DNA from 2 places in the Pseudomonas sp. ASL8 genome. Region 1 is predicted to be linked to the other one. Evidence: riboswitches for the same ligand, from Rfam matches in the RefSeq annotation. Region 1 holds a riboswitch; the other holds the start of a gene.

Region 1 (5,606 bases):
CCATACGCGTAGCCGCCCCAGTTCAGGTAGACCTCGGCCAGATCTTCGCGACTTTGCCACAAGCGCCCGTCGATAGCGCCTTGCACGCCGGCACCATAAGCGCCCGGCTTGGCGCCGAAAATGCGCCAACCGGCCTGTCGTGCGGCATCGTCGGCACTCAAGCCGCTGCTCTCGAACGCCTGGCGCTCTTCGCGCACTTTGGCCGCCAGTGGATTGAAGTCGTCCGGTTCATCAAGGGCGGCGACCGCTTGAACCGCAGCATCGAACAGGCGAATCAGGTTGGCGAACGCATCGCGGAAAAATCCGGAGACGCGCAATGTCACGTCTACCCGAGGCCGGTCGAGCAGGCTCAGGGGCAAAATTTCAAAGTCGTCGACCCGCTGGCTGCCCGTGGCCCAGACCGGACGGACACCCATCAGGGCCATGGCCTGGGCAATATCGTCACCGCCGGTGCGCATGGTCGCGGTACCCCAGACGGACAGACCCAGCTGACGCAGGTGATCGCCGTGATCCTGCAAGTGCCGCTCCAGCAGCAGGTTCGCCGATTGAAAACCGATGCGCCACGCGGTCGTGGTTGGCAGATTACGCACGTCCACGGAAAAGAAATTACGCCCGGTAGGCAGTACATCCAGGCGCCCACGGCTGGGGGCACCGCTGGGCCCTGCCGGAACGAATCGACCGCTCAAAGCGTCCAGTAAACCCTGCATCTCCGCAGGACCGCAGGCATCCAGCCGTGGCGCAACAACTTCGCTTAAATTATCAAGAATGAGTGCCAAGTCATTGTTTCCAGTCAATTCACTGACTGGCGTTAGCATTAACACCTGCTCGATCAGCCACGCTGCATACAACTCCAGCCGCTCACGCGTATCACCCGCCGTGCGCCAAGGTTCGGCGCTGATATCCAACAGTGACGCGGGGCGAGGCCCACTCCAAGGCTCTGACAGCACGCAGTCCAGAGGGTCGAAGTTCAGTTCGAAAGCTTTGCTCAGGGCGCGCAACAGACTCGATTGTGCGCCACGGCCATCGCCACGAGGAATCCGTAGCAACGCGAGCAAGGTGTCGATGCGCAGACGTCCACTGGGCGATTCGCCGAAAATATGCAGGCCATCGCGGATCTGCGATTCCTTCAGATCACACAGGTAGGTGTCCAGACGCGGCAACCAGAGGGCAGCATCCGCATCGGCGTTGAGCGCTTCGTCCAGTTGCAGTTCACGATCGATCCGGGTTTCACGCACCAACTTGAGGATGTCTCGTTGCAGTTCTCCAGCGCGACGCGGATCGAGCAACTGCGCTTCGTAATACTCATCGGCGAGCACTTCCAGATCACGCAGCGGACCGTAGGTTTCGGCCCGGGTCAGTGGCGGCATCAAGTGATCGATGATCACTGCCTGGGTGCGGCGCTTGGCCTGGGCGCCCTCACCCGGGTCGTTGACGATGAATGGGTAGATGTTCGGCATCGCACCCAATACTGCGTCCGGCCAGCAATTTTGCGACAGGCCGACACCTTTGCCCGGCAACCATTCAAGATTGCCGTGCTTACCCACATGCACCACAGCATGGGCGCCGTAGACTTTGCGCAACCAGAAGTAAAACGCCAGATAACCATGGGGCGGCACCAGGTCCGGGTCGTGATAGACCGCACTGGCGTCCACTTGATAACCCCGAGCGGGTTGAATGCCAATGAACGTCAGGCCAAAACGCAGCCCCGCAACCATCATCCTTCCGGAGCGAAACATTGGGTCGCCCTGCGGCGCGCCCCAGCGGGCGGTTACTGCCTCGCGATTGGCTACAGGCAAGTCATCGAACGCAGCCTGATATTCGTCCAGCCCCATGCTCTGCTGACACGGGCGCAGATCGATGCTGTCCAGGTCATTGGTGACACCGCCAAGCAACGCGTGGATCAAGGCGGTGCCGCTTTCAGGCAACGGCGCCAGCGGATAACCCTCGGCCTGCAACGCACGCAAAATATTCAAGGCGGCGGCTGGGGTGTCCAAACCAACGCCATTACCGATCCGACCGTCGCGGGTGGGGTAATTGGCGAGGATCAACGCGACGCGCTTGTGTTGATTGGGCAGGCGCGCCAGGTCAATCCAGCGTCGCGCCAGCTCGGCAACAAAATCCATGCGCTCGGGCTGGGCGCGATAACACACCACGTCGGATTGGCTGCGCTCGCTGTGCCAGGCCAGATCCTTGAAACTGATCGGCCGGCTGATGATCCGCCCATCCAGCTCGGGCAACGCGATGTGCATCGCCAGGTCCCGTGGACCCAGCCCTTGCTCGCTGGCGGACCACGCAGGTTCATTGTCCTGGGCGCAAATGGCCTGGATCACCGGAACATTGCGCCGAAACGGTCGCACATGGGGGGCTTCCGGGCTGGATTGAGCGAAGCCGGTGGTATTCAGGATGAGCGCGGCACCGACCTCATCAAGCAGGTCTTCCACCACCGTCAGGCAGCCCGGTTCTTTCAGGCTGGCGACCGCGATGGGTAAAGGATTCAAACCCTGTGCCTGCAAACGGGCGCAGAACACGTCGACAAAGCCGGTGTTGGCCGCTTGCAGGTGGGATCGATAGAACAACAACGCCACAACGGGCTGAGCAGCGTGCCAATCGGCCTGCCAGTCACTCAGCTCCGCATTGGCCTTGTGCGGATGGTAGATCGCGGTACGTGGCAAAGCCTGAGGCTCTGCCCAAGGATAATCGCGGCCCAGCCAACAGTTTGCCAAACAACGATACAGCTCAAGCGCGTTGTGCATGCCGCCCTGGCGAAGAAAATGCCAGAGCCGCTCGCCTTCTTCGGCGGCAACAGTGCTCAAGCCGCTCAACTCCGGGTCCGGACGATCATCGCCCGGCACCAGAATAAGCTGCACCCCCCGTCCGGCAAGCTCCACCAGACGCTCGACGCCATAGCGCCAATACCCAATGCCGCCATGCAGGGAAATCAGGATGACCTTGGCATGACGCAGCACTTGATCGACGTACATGTCCACTGACGCGTGATTTTGCACTTGCATCGGGTTGGCCAGACGCAGACTGGGGTAATCCTCAGGCAACTGTTGCGCCGCCTCGGCGAGCAACGCCAAATGTGAATCGCCGCTGCAGAGAATCACCAGCTCGGCCGGGGTTTGCCCCAGATCAGCGATGCTGTCGTCAGGTACAAAGCCGCCAGGCTGGGTTCTCAGTAAATGCATGGGTCAGCCGGCAACCGCTGCGTGCAGTTGGGCTTCGAGAACGCTGGCGTCGAGTTCCTGACCAATCAATACCAGATGGGTCGCGCGTTCTTCCTCGGCACGCCAGGCACGGTCGAAATGCTTGTCAAACCGCGTCCCGACGCCTTGAATCAGCAAGCGCATCGGCTTGCCCGGAATCGCCGCGAAACCTTTGACCCGCAAAATACCGTGCTGCACCACCAGTTGCGTCAAGGCGTCCAGCAACAGGCTTTCGTCGGCCTGTGGCAATTTGATCGAGATAGAATCGAAAGCATCATGGTCATGGTCGTCATGGTCATCGCCTTCGTGATGGTCATGGTGGGTGCGGCGACTATCGATATGCACCTCCGACTCAGCGCCCAGCCCCAGCAACACGCTGATGGGCAGACGACCGCTGCTGGCTTCGATCACTTTGACCGCAGGTGGCAGTTCTTCGGAGACTTCAGTGCGGACGGTCGCCAGGCCTGCCGCATCGAGCATGTCGGCTTTATTGAGGATAACCAGATCCGCGCTCGCGAGTTGATCGGCGAACAATTCGTGCAGTGGCGACTCATGGTCAAGGTTCGGGTCGAGTTTGCGCTGTGCGTCGACTTGATCCGGGAATGCAGCGAACGTGCCTGCCAACACTGCAGGGCTGTCGACCACGGTAATCACCGCATCGACCGTGCAGGCGTTACGAATTTCTGGCCACTGAAACGCTTGGACCAAGGGTTTTGGCAGCGCCAGGCCAGAGGTTTCAATCAGGATGTGATCCAGGTCGCCGCGACGGGCAACCAATTCGCGCATGACCGGGAAGAACTCTTCCTGAACCGTGCAGCACAGGCAACCGTTGGCCAACTCATACACACGACCGTTGGCTTCTTCTTCGGTGCAGCCAATGGTGCATTGCTTGAGGATGTCGCCATCGATGCCCAGTTCGCCGAATTCGTTGACGATCACCGCGATGCGCCGACCTTCGGCGTTGTCGAGAATGTGCCGCAGCAACGTGGTTTTACCCGACCCGAGGAAACCGGTAACGATAGTGACGGGAAGTTTGGCCAGTGATTTCATCGGATGCCCTTTGGCAAAGCGGCGGGCAAACAGGACGATAACCACGTAGCACATGCACGCAGATCAATTCGCCACCGGATCACCCCGCCCGGTTGTAGTGAGAATCTTGTTTCGAGGCAGGTCTCCTGGCTGACGGTGGCGTGTTGGCGGCCTATAAAAAAGCGTCCAGTACGCGTTCATTGCGCCTTCCCGCACGCGTGCAGTGGCAGTGCAATGAACATGACCGTTTACAGTTGCGGGGGCAGCCGCGGCTTGAACCGCGTTCCCTTTTAGCTCCGTGCAATACCGGAGCACCTCGAACGAGCAAGGCTACGCAGTGGCTGCGGGCAGGTCAATCACCGGCTAAGCCGCAGATGCTCTGGATTGACTCCTGTGCGTGCTCATGTTTTCCTACGGCCTTGTTTCGGGTGCCCTTCACAGGGTGAAACGGGAAACCGGTGCGCTTCATGCCAATAGGCATAAGCAAGTCCGGCGCTGCCCCCGCAACGGTAAGCGAGTGAAGAGTCAGATCCACTGTGCCAGCAGTCCGGCATGGGAAGGTGATTCTTGATGGTCAGGCTACACAGACCCCTCGCAAGCCCGGAGACCGGCCCGACAAATGACCTAACAAACCCGCGGTGGGCGGGCGCTGTTGAACCTCTACTGACGCCTGTCAGTGGGGTTTCCATGCGCTTGCCTACTTGCAGACACTTGAGGGAAGCGCCATGTCGATCAGCACTATCAGCCACTCAGCTACAACCACCTCCACTCAGACCCGACGCCTGACGGCTGCCGTCAGCGCCCTCCTGCTGGGTGCATTCCTGGTCTACTTCGCCGGTTTCTCGCATATCAATGCCGTCCACAACGCGGCGCACGATACCCGCCACAGCTCTGCCTTCCCTTGCCATTGAGACCTGCCGCCATGTTCAAGCGTATCGCTCAAACAGCCGGGTTCACGGGTCTGTTCGCCGCACTGTTGTTGACGCTGCTGCAAAGCTTCTGGGTTGCGCCGCTGATTCTGCAAGCGGAGACCTATGAAAAGGCGCCGACAGAACACGTCCATGAGCATGCTGAAGGCGCTGGGCACGTTCACGACGCCGAGGCATGGGAACCTCAAGACGGCTGGCAGCGTGTCGTGTCCACCACCGGGGGCAATCTGGTGGTCGCAGTCGGTTTTGCATTGATGCTCGCGGGGCTTTACACCCTGCGTGCGCCGGGCCGTACGTCTCAGGGGATACTGTGGGGGCTGGCCGGTTTTGCCGTGTTCGTTCTCGCTCCGACCCTGGGCCTGCCACCTGAGCTGCCGGGGACTGCGGCGGCTGATCTGGTTCAGCGACAAATCTGGTGGGCGAGCACGGCAGCTTCTACCGC
Region 2 (5,606 bases), 1.4 Mb from region 1:
TTACTGCGCCTTCGCTGCTGTCACCCGCCAGATTTTATTCCCCACGTCATCGGCCACCAGCACGCCGCCATGCTGATCATTGATCACGCCCACCGGACGGCCCTGGGCCTTGTCGTCTGCGTTGAGAAAACCGGTCAACAGGTCGACGGGCGCGCCGCTGGGTTTGCCGTTGGCGAACGGTACGAATATCACCTTGTAACCACTGTGGGGTTTGCGGTTCCACGAGCCGTGCTGGCCGATGAATACGCCTTGGGTGAACGGTGCCGGCAGCGATTTCCCGTCACTGAAGGTCAGGCCCAGAGACGCCGTGTGGGGTCCGACGGCGTAATCCGGTGCAATGGCCTTGGCCACCAACGCCGGGTTCTGGGGTGAGACACGCACATCCACATGCTGGCCGTAGTAGCTGAACGGCCAACCATAAAACGCGCCATCCTTCACTGACGTAATGTAATCGGGCACCAGATCGCTGCCGATTTCGTCGCGCTCATTGACGGCGGTCCACAGCTTGCCCGTCTGCGGTTCCCAGTCCATGCCATTGGGGTTGCGCAGGCCGGAGGCAAAGATCCGGTGCGCGCCTGTCGCGGCATCGACTTCCCAGATCGCGGCTCGATCTACCTCCTTGTCCAGGCCGTTCTCACCGGCATTGCTGTTGGAACCCACGGTCACGTACAGCTTTTTACCGTCTTTGCTGGCAATGACGTTCTTGGTCCAGTGGTGATTGAGTGTCCCTGCGGGCAGGTCTGTCACCTTGCTTGGCTCGCCGGTAATCGAGGTTTGCCCGTTTTCATAATGGAAGCGCAGCAGTTGATCGGTGTCAGCGACATAGAAATCGTTGCCGACCAAGGCCATGCCAAAGGGTGAATTGAGGTTTTGCAGGAACACGGTGCGGGTTTCAGCAACGCCGTCATGATCTTTGTCGCGCAGCAGGGTGATTCGGTTGGCGGACGCTACGCCCGCACCCGCACGGCCCATGACCTTGTTCATGACCCAGCCCCGAATGCCCTTGCTGTCATCGGGCTTGGCGGGTGAGTTGGTTTCGGCGACCAGTACATCGCCGTTAGGCAGCACGTACAGCCAGCGCGGGTGATCCAGGTCTTCGGCAAACGCCGCCACCTGGGTGCCCGGTGCAGCGACAGGCTTCGCACCCTTTGCCCAGCCCACGGCAGGGGCGATGTTCACGGTCGGCATCAGGGTTTTGTTCGGTTCCGGCAGCTTCGGTTGCGGGCCGGTGCCTTCCGCTATTTGCAGGCGGGCGGTCTCGCCGCAAGCAGCAAGGCCGGCCATCAGTACAAGCAGTACTGCCAACTGAGGTCTGAGTGTGAACATGAGGATCTCCATGAAAAACGAAAGGTGCGCGTAAAGCAGTAGAGGAGGGTGGGCTGTCGAGGTTCAACCTTTTGCAGGTGAGTTGATAGTTAGCAAGCTTAGTAGGTGGCGCGAGAGGGCTGTCGTTTAATATCAATCAATATGCCTCGCACGGGGCAAACAGCTTTATTAAACGAAAGGAAAGGGCGCTTCGATTGACGCTCTACCCCCAACCCTCTACCCTTCGCGACGTGTTTCAGGTGCTCAGCCATCGCTGATGGGCTGAGTGAAACAGGGAAGCCGGTGAGGGCGCGTCCAGCGACCGATTCCGGCGCTGCCCCCGCAACGGTAAATGAGTCAAAGCTGCGCATTCAGTCACTGCATCGTAAAGGATGTGGGAAGGCGCGCAGTGAGGGCAAAGCCCGCTCATGAGTCCGGAGACCGGCCTGATCCATCCAACAGCATCACGGCGGGCGATGCTCTGCGCAGGGTCTTTTTTGACCGTGCTGGCAGTCAATTCCTGTGCCTTCCGTTTGCTTTCGCGTGCCCTGCTCAAACGGAGAGCTGAGATGAACGAATCCCCCGAACGTGACGAACGCCACCTGGCGCGCATGCTGCGTAAAAAAGCCGTGATGGACGAGCGTATCGCCAGTTCGCCGAATGAATGCGGGTTGTTGCTGGTCCTGACGGGGAACGGCAAAGGCAAAAGCAGCTCCGCGTTCGGCATGCTCGCCCGCGCCATGGGCCACGGGATGCAATGTGGCGTCGTGCAGTTCATCAAAGGTCGCAACAGCACCGGTGAAGAGCTGTTCTTCCGTCGTTTCCCCGAGCAGGTGCGTTATCACGTCATGGGCGAGGGCTTCACCTGGGAAACCCAGGACCGCCAGCGCGATATCGCCGCCGCCGAAGCTGCCTGGGAAGTGTCCCGGGAAATGCTGCGCGACCCAGGCATCGGCCTGATCGTGCTCGATGAACTGAACATCGCCCTCAAGCACGGCTACCTGGATCTGGAGCAGGTTCTCAGTGACCTGCAAAGCCGTCCGCCGATGCAGCATGTGCTGGTGACGGGGCGTGGCGCGAAACCCGAGCTGATTGATCTGGCCGATACGGTTTCCGAGATCGCTGTGGTCAAGCATGCCTTCCAGGCCGGTATCCGTGCGCAGAAAGGCATCGAGCTATGAGCAGTCCTTCATGAGAGCGCCGCGTCACTGCCCGGCGGTATTGATCGCCGCGCCGGCTTCAGGCCAGGGCAAGACCACCGTGACTGCCGCGTTGGCCCGACTGCACCGTAATCAAGGGCGCAAGGTTCGGGTGTTCAAATGCGGCCCGGATTTTCTCGACCCGATGATTCTCGAGCGCGCCAGTGGTGCGCCGGTCTATCAGCTGGATCTGTGGATGGTCGGCGCGGATGAAAGCCGCCGTCTGTTGTGGGAAGCGGCGGGCGAAGCCGACTTGATTCTGATTGAAGGGGTCATGGGCTTGTTCGACGGTACGCCGTCCAGCGCAGACCTGGCGCGCCATTTCGGCGTACCGGTGCTGGGCGTGATCGACGGCACCGCCATGGCCCAGACCTTTGGCGCGCTGGCCCTGGGCCTGGCGCGCTATCAGCCGGACCTGCCGTTTGCCGGGGTCTTGGCCAATCGCGTCGGCACCGTGCGCCACGCGCAACTGCTCGAAGGCAGCCTGACGGAGGGCTTGCGCTGGTACGGCGCGTTGTCGCGAGAAACCGGGATCGAATTGCCCAGCCGTCATTTGGGCCTGGTGCAGGCCAGCGAACTGAATGATCTGGATGCACGCCTCGACGCAGCCGCCACCGCTCTGGGCAGCACGTGCGAGGTGTCCTTGCCGCCCGCAGTCGAATTCGACGCGCCCGACATCGTCAACACTGAACCCTTGCTTGAGGGGGTGCGCATTGCCATCGCCCGGGACGAGGCGTTTGCCTTTACCTACGGCGCCAGCCTTGACCTGCTGCGAGCCATGGGCGCCGAGTTGTCGTTCTTCTCGCCGATCCACGACACCTTGATTCCCGATGCCGACAGCCTTTATCTGCCTGGCGGTTACCCCGAATTGCACCACGTCGCGCTGGGTCAAAACCTGCCGATGCTGGCCGCCATTCGCGCTCATCATGCCGCGGGTAAACCCCTGCTGGCTGAGTGCGGCGGCATGCTTTACCTGCTTGATGCCTTGACCGATGTCGACGGTCAGCGTGCGGAGCTGGTAGGGCTGCTGACGGGCGAAGCCGTGATGCAGAAACGTTTGGCCGCGCTGGCTTTGCAAGCGGTCGAACTGCCGGAAGGCTTGCTGCGTGGGCACACCTATCACCACTCGCTGACCAGTACCGAGTTGCAGCCCATCGCCCGAGGCCTGAGCCCTAACGGTGGACGCGGCGCCGAGGCGGTTTATCGTGACGGGCGCATGACGGCGTCTTACGTGCACTTCTATTTCCCTTCTAACCCTCAAGCGGTTGCGGCGCTTTTCAAACCATGAATGATCAGGCGTTCAGCCCCGACGAACGTGCGGCGGTGTATCGAGCGATTGCCGAGCGTCGCGACATGCGCCACTTCATCGGTGGCAGCGTGGCGCCAGAGCTGCTGGCGCGATTGCTCGAAGCGGCGCATCAGGCGCCCAGCGTCGGGTTGATGCAGCCGTGGCGCTTTATTCGCATCAGCGACCGGTCGCTGCGCGAGAGCATCAAGGCGCAGGTCGAGGCCGAGCGGATTCTGACCGCAGAAGCCTTGGGTGAGCGCTCCGACGATTTCATGAAGCTCAAAGTCGAAGGCATTAACGATTGCGCGGAAGTGCTGGTCGCGGCGCTGATGGATGATCGCGAGCGGCATATCTTCGGGCGCCGCACCTTGCCGGAAATGGACATGGCGTCCTTGTCCTGCGCGATTCAGAATTTGTGGCTGGCAGCACGTGCCGAAGGGTTGGGTATGGGCTGGGTTTCACTGTTCGAGCCGCAAGCGCTGGCCGACCTGCTGGGCATGCCGACGGGTGCAAAACCCTTGGCGATACTGTGCCTGGGGCCGGTGGCCGAGTTTTACCCGGCGCCCATGCTGGTGCTTGAAGGGTGGGCGCAGGCGCGTCCGCTGAGCGAATTGTTGTATGAAAATCAGTGGGGAGTGAGTCGATGAGCGTGGCGTTGCTGAGCGTCGCCGGGGTCGCGCTGGATGCGCTGCTGGGCGAGCCGAAACGGGCGCACCCGCTGGTGGCGTTCGGGCGCTTTGCCGACCGGATTGAGCGGCGCTTCAATTCGGCCGGGCGCGGTTGGCGCAGTCATGGGGTCACCGCCTGGTTCATTGCGGTGATCCCCTTGACGCTGCTGGTGACTCTTTTCAGCTGGTTGCCCTATATAGGCGGGTGGGTGGAGGTTCTGGCGCTGTATTGCGCGCTGGGTCTGCGCAGCCTTGGCGAGCACGTCGAGCCGGTGGCGCAGGCCCTGCGCAGCGGTGACCTGGACGAAGCCCGTCGTCGCGTGGGCTATCTGGTCAGTCGGCAGACAGCGGAGCTGGACTCGACCGAAGTCGCCCGCGCGGCCACCGAGTCAGTCCTGGAAAACGGTAGCGATGCAGTGTTCGCCGCCCTGTTCTGGTTTGTTGTCGCGGGGGCGCCGGGGGTGGTGTTGTATCGCTTGAGCAATACCCTGGATGCCATGTGGGGCTATCGCAATGAACGTTTCGAACGGTTTGGCTGGGCGGCGGCAAAGATCGACGATGTCTTGAATTACATTCCGGCACGGCTGGTGGCGTTGACCTACGCGCTGCTGGGCAACACCCGACTGGCCCTGCGCTGCTGGCGTTCTCAAGCGCCCGGCTGGGACAGCCCGAATGCCGGTCCGGTAATGGCCGCCGGTGCGGGCGCGCTGGGCGTGGAGTTGGGCGGGGCCGCGATTTATCACGGTGAGCTGCACCAGCGTCCGCAATTGGGCGAAGGCGTGCCTGCTGATGCTCAGTCGATCGATCGTGGCTGGCAATTGGTCCAGCGCGGTGTCTGGTTGTGGTTGCTGGTCCTGTGCGCGGGGGCTGAACTGTATGCTTGAGCACGGCGGTCGCTTGCGCGGTGCAGCGTTGCACTACGGCATCGCTGAAGCCGAGTGGCTGGACCTGTCCAGTGGTATCTCGCCCTGGCCCTGGCCGATCCCGGAAATCCCGGCGCGGGCCTGGGCGCGATTGCCGGAAACCGACGATGGCCTGGAGCTGGCGGCCTGTGCTTACTACGGTGCCCCCCGCGTGCTGCCGGTGCCCGGTTCGCAAGCCGCGATTCAGGCGTTACCGCGTTTGCGTCGTGCGGGCAAGGTCGGT

The links. A riboswitch is a leader RNA that binds a small molecule or an ion and turns the genes downstream of it on or off. The one in region 1 is predicted to bind cobalamin.
Region 2: linked by a shared signal. The riboswitch ahead of cobO (cob(I)yrinic acid a,c-diamide adenosyltransferase) and the one ahead of cobW (cobalamin biosynthesis protein CobW) in region 1 are both predicted to bind cobalamin.

Annotation. Positions count from the first base shown of each region.
Region 1 is NZ_CM155278.1:4,377,250-4,382,855, reverse strand. It holds gene cobN (cobaltochelatase subunit CobN) at 1-3,188, opposite strand, end outside; gene cobW (cobalamin biosynthesis protein CobW) at 3,192-4,256, opposite strand; cobalamin riboswitch at 4,355-4,569, opposite strand; cobalamin riboswitch at 4,645-4,865, shown strand; gene AC1MEA_RS20050 (CbtB domain-containing protein) at 4,961-5,146, shown strand; gene AC1MEA_RS20045 (CbtA family protein) at 5,158-5,606, shown strand, end outside.
Region 2 is NZ_CM155278.1:2,954,476-2,960,081, forward strand. It holds gene AC1MEA_RS13565 (PQQ-dependent sugar dehydrogenase) at 1-1,326, opposite strand; cobalamin riboswitch at 1,547-1,769, shown strand; gene cobO (cob(I)yrinic acid a,c-diamide adenosyltransferase) at 1,875-2,486, shown strand; gene AC1MEA_RS13575 (cobyrinic acid a,c-diamide synthase CobB) at 2,497-3,792, shown strand; gene bluB (5,6-dimethylbenzimidazole synthase) at 3,789-4,439, shown strand; gene cbiB (adenosylcobinamide-phosphate synthase CbiB) at 4,436-5,344, shown strand; gene cobD (threonine-phosphate decarboxylase CobD) at 5,337-5,606, shown strand, end outside.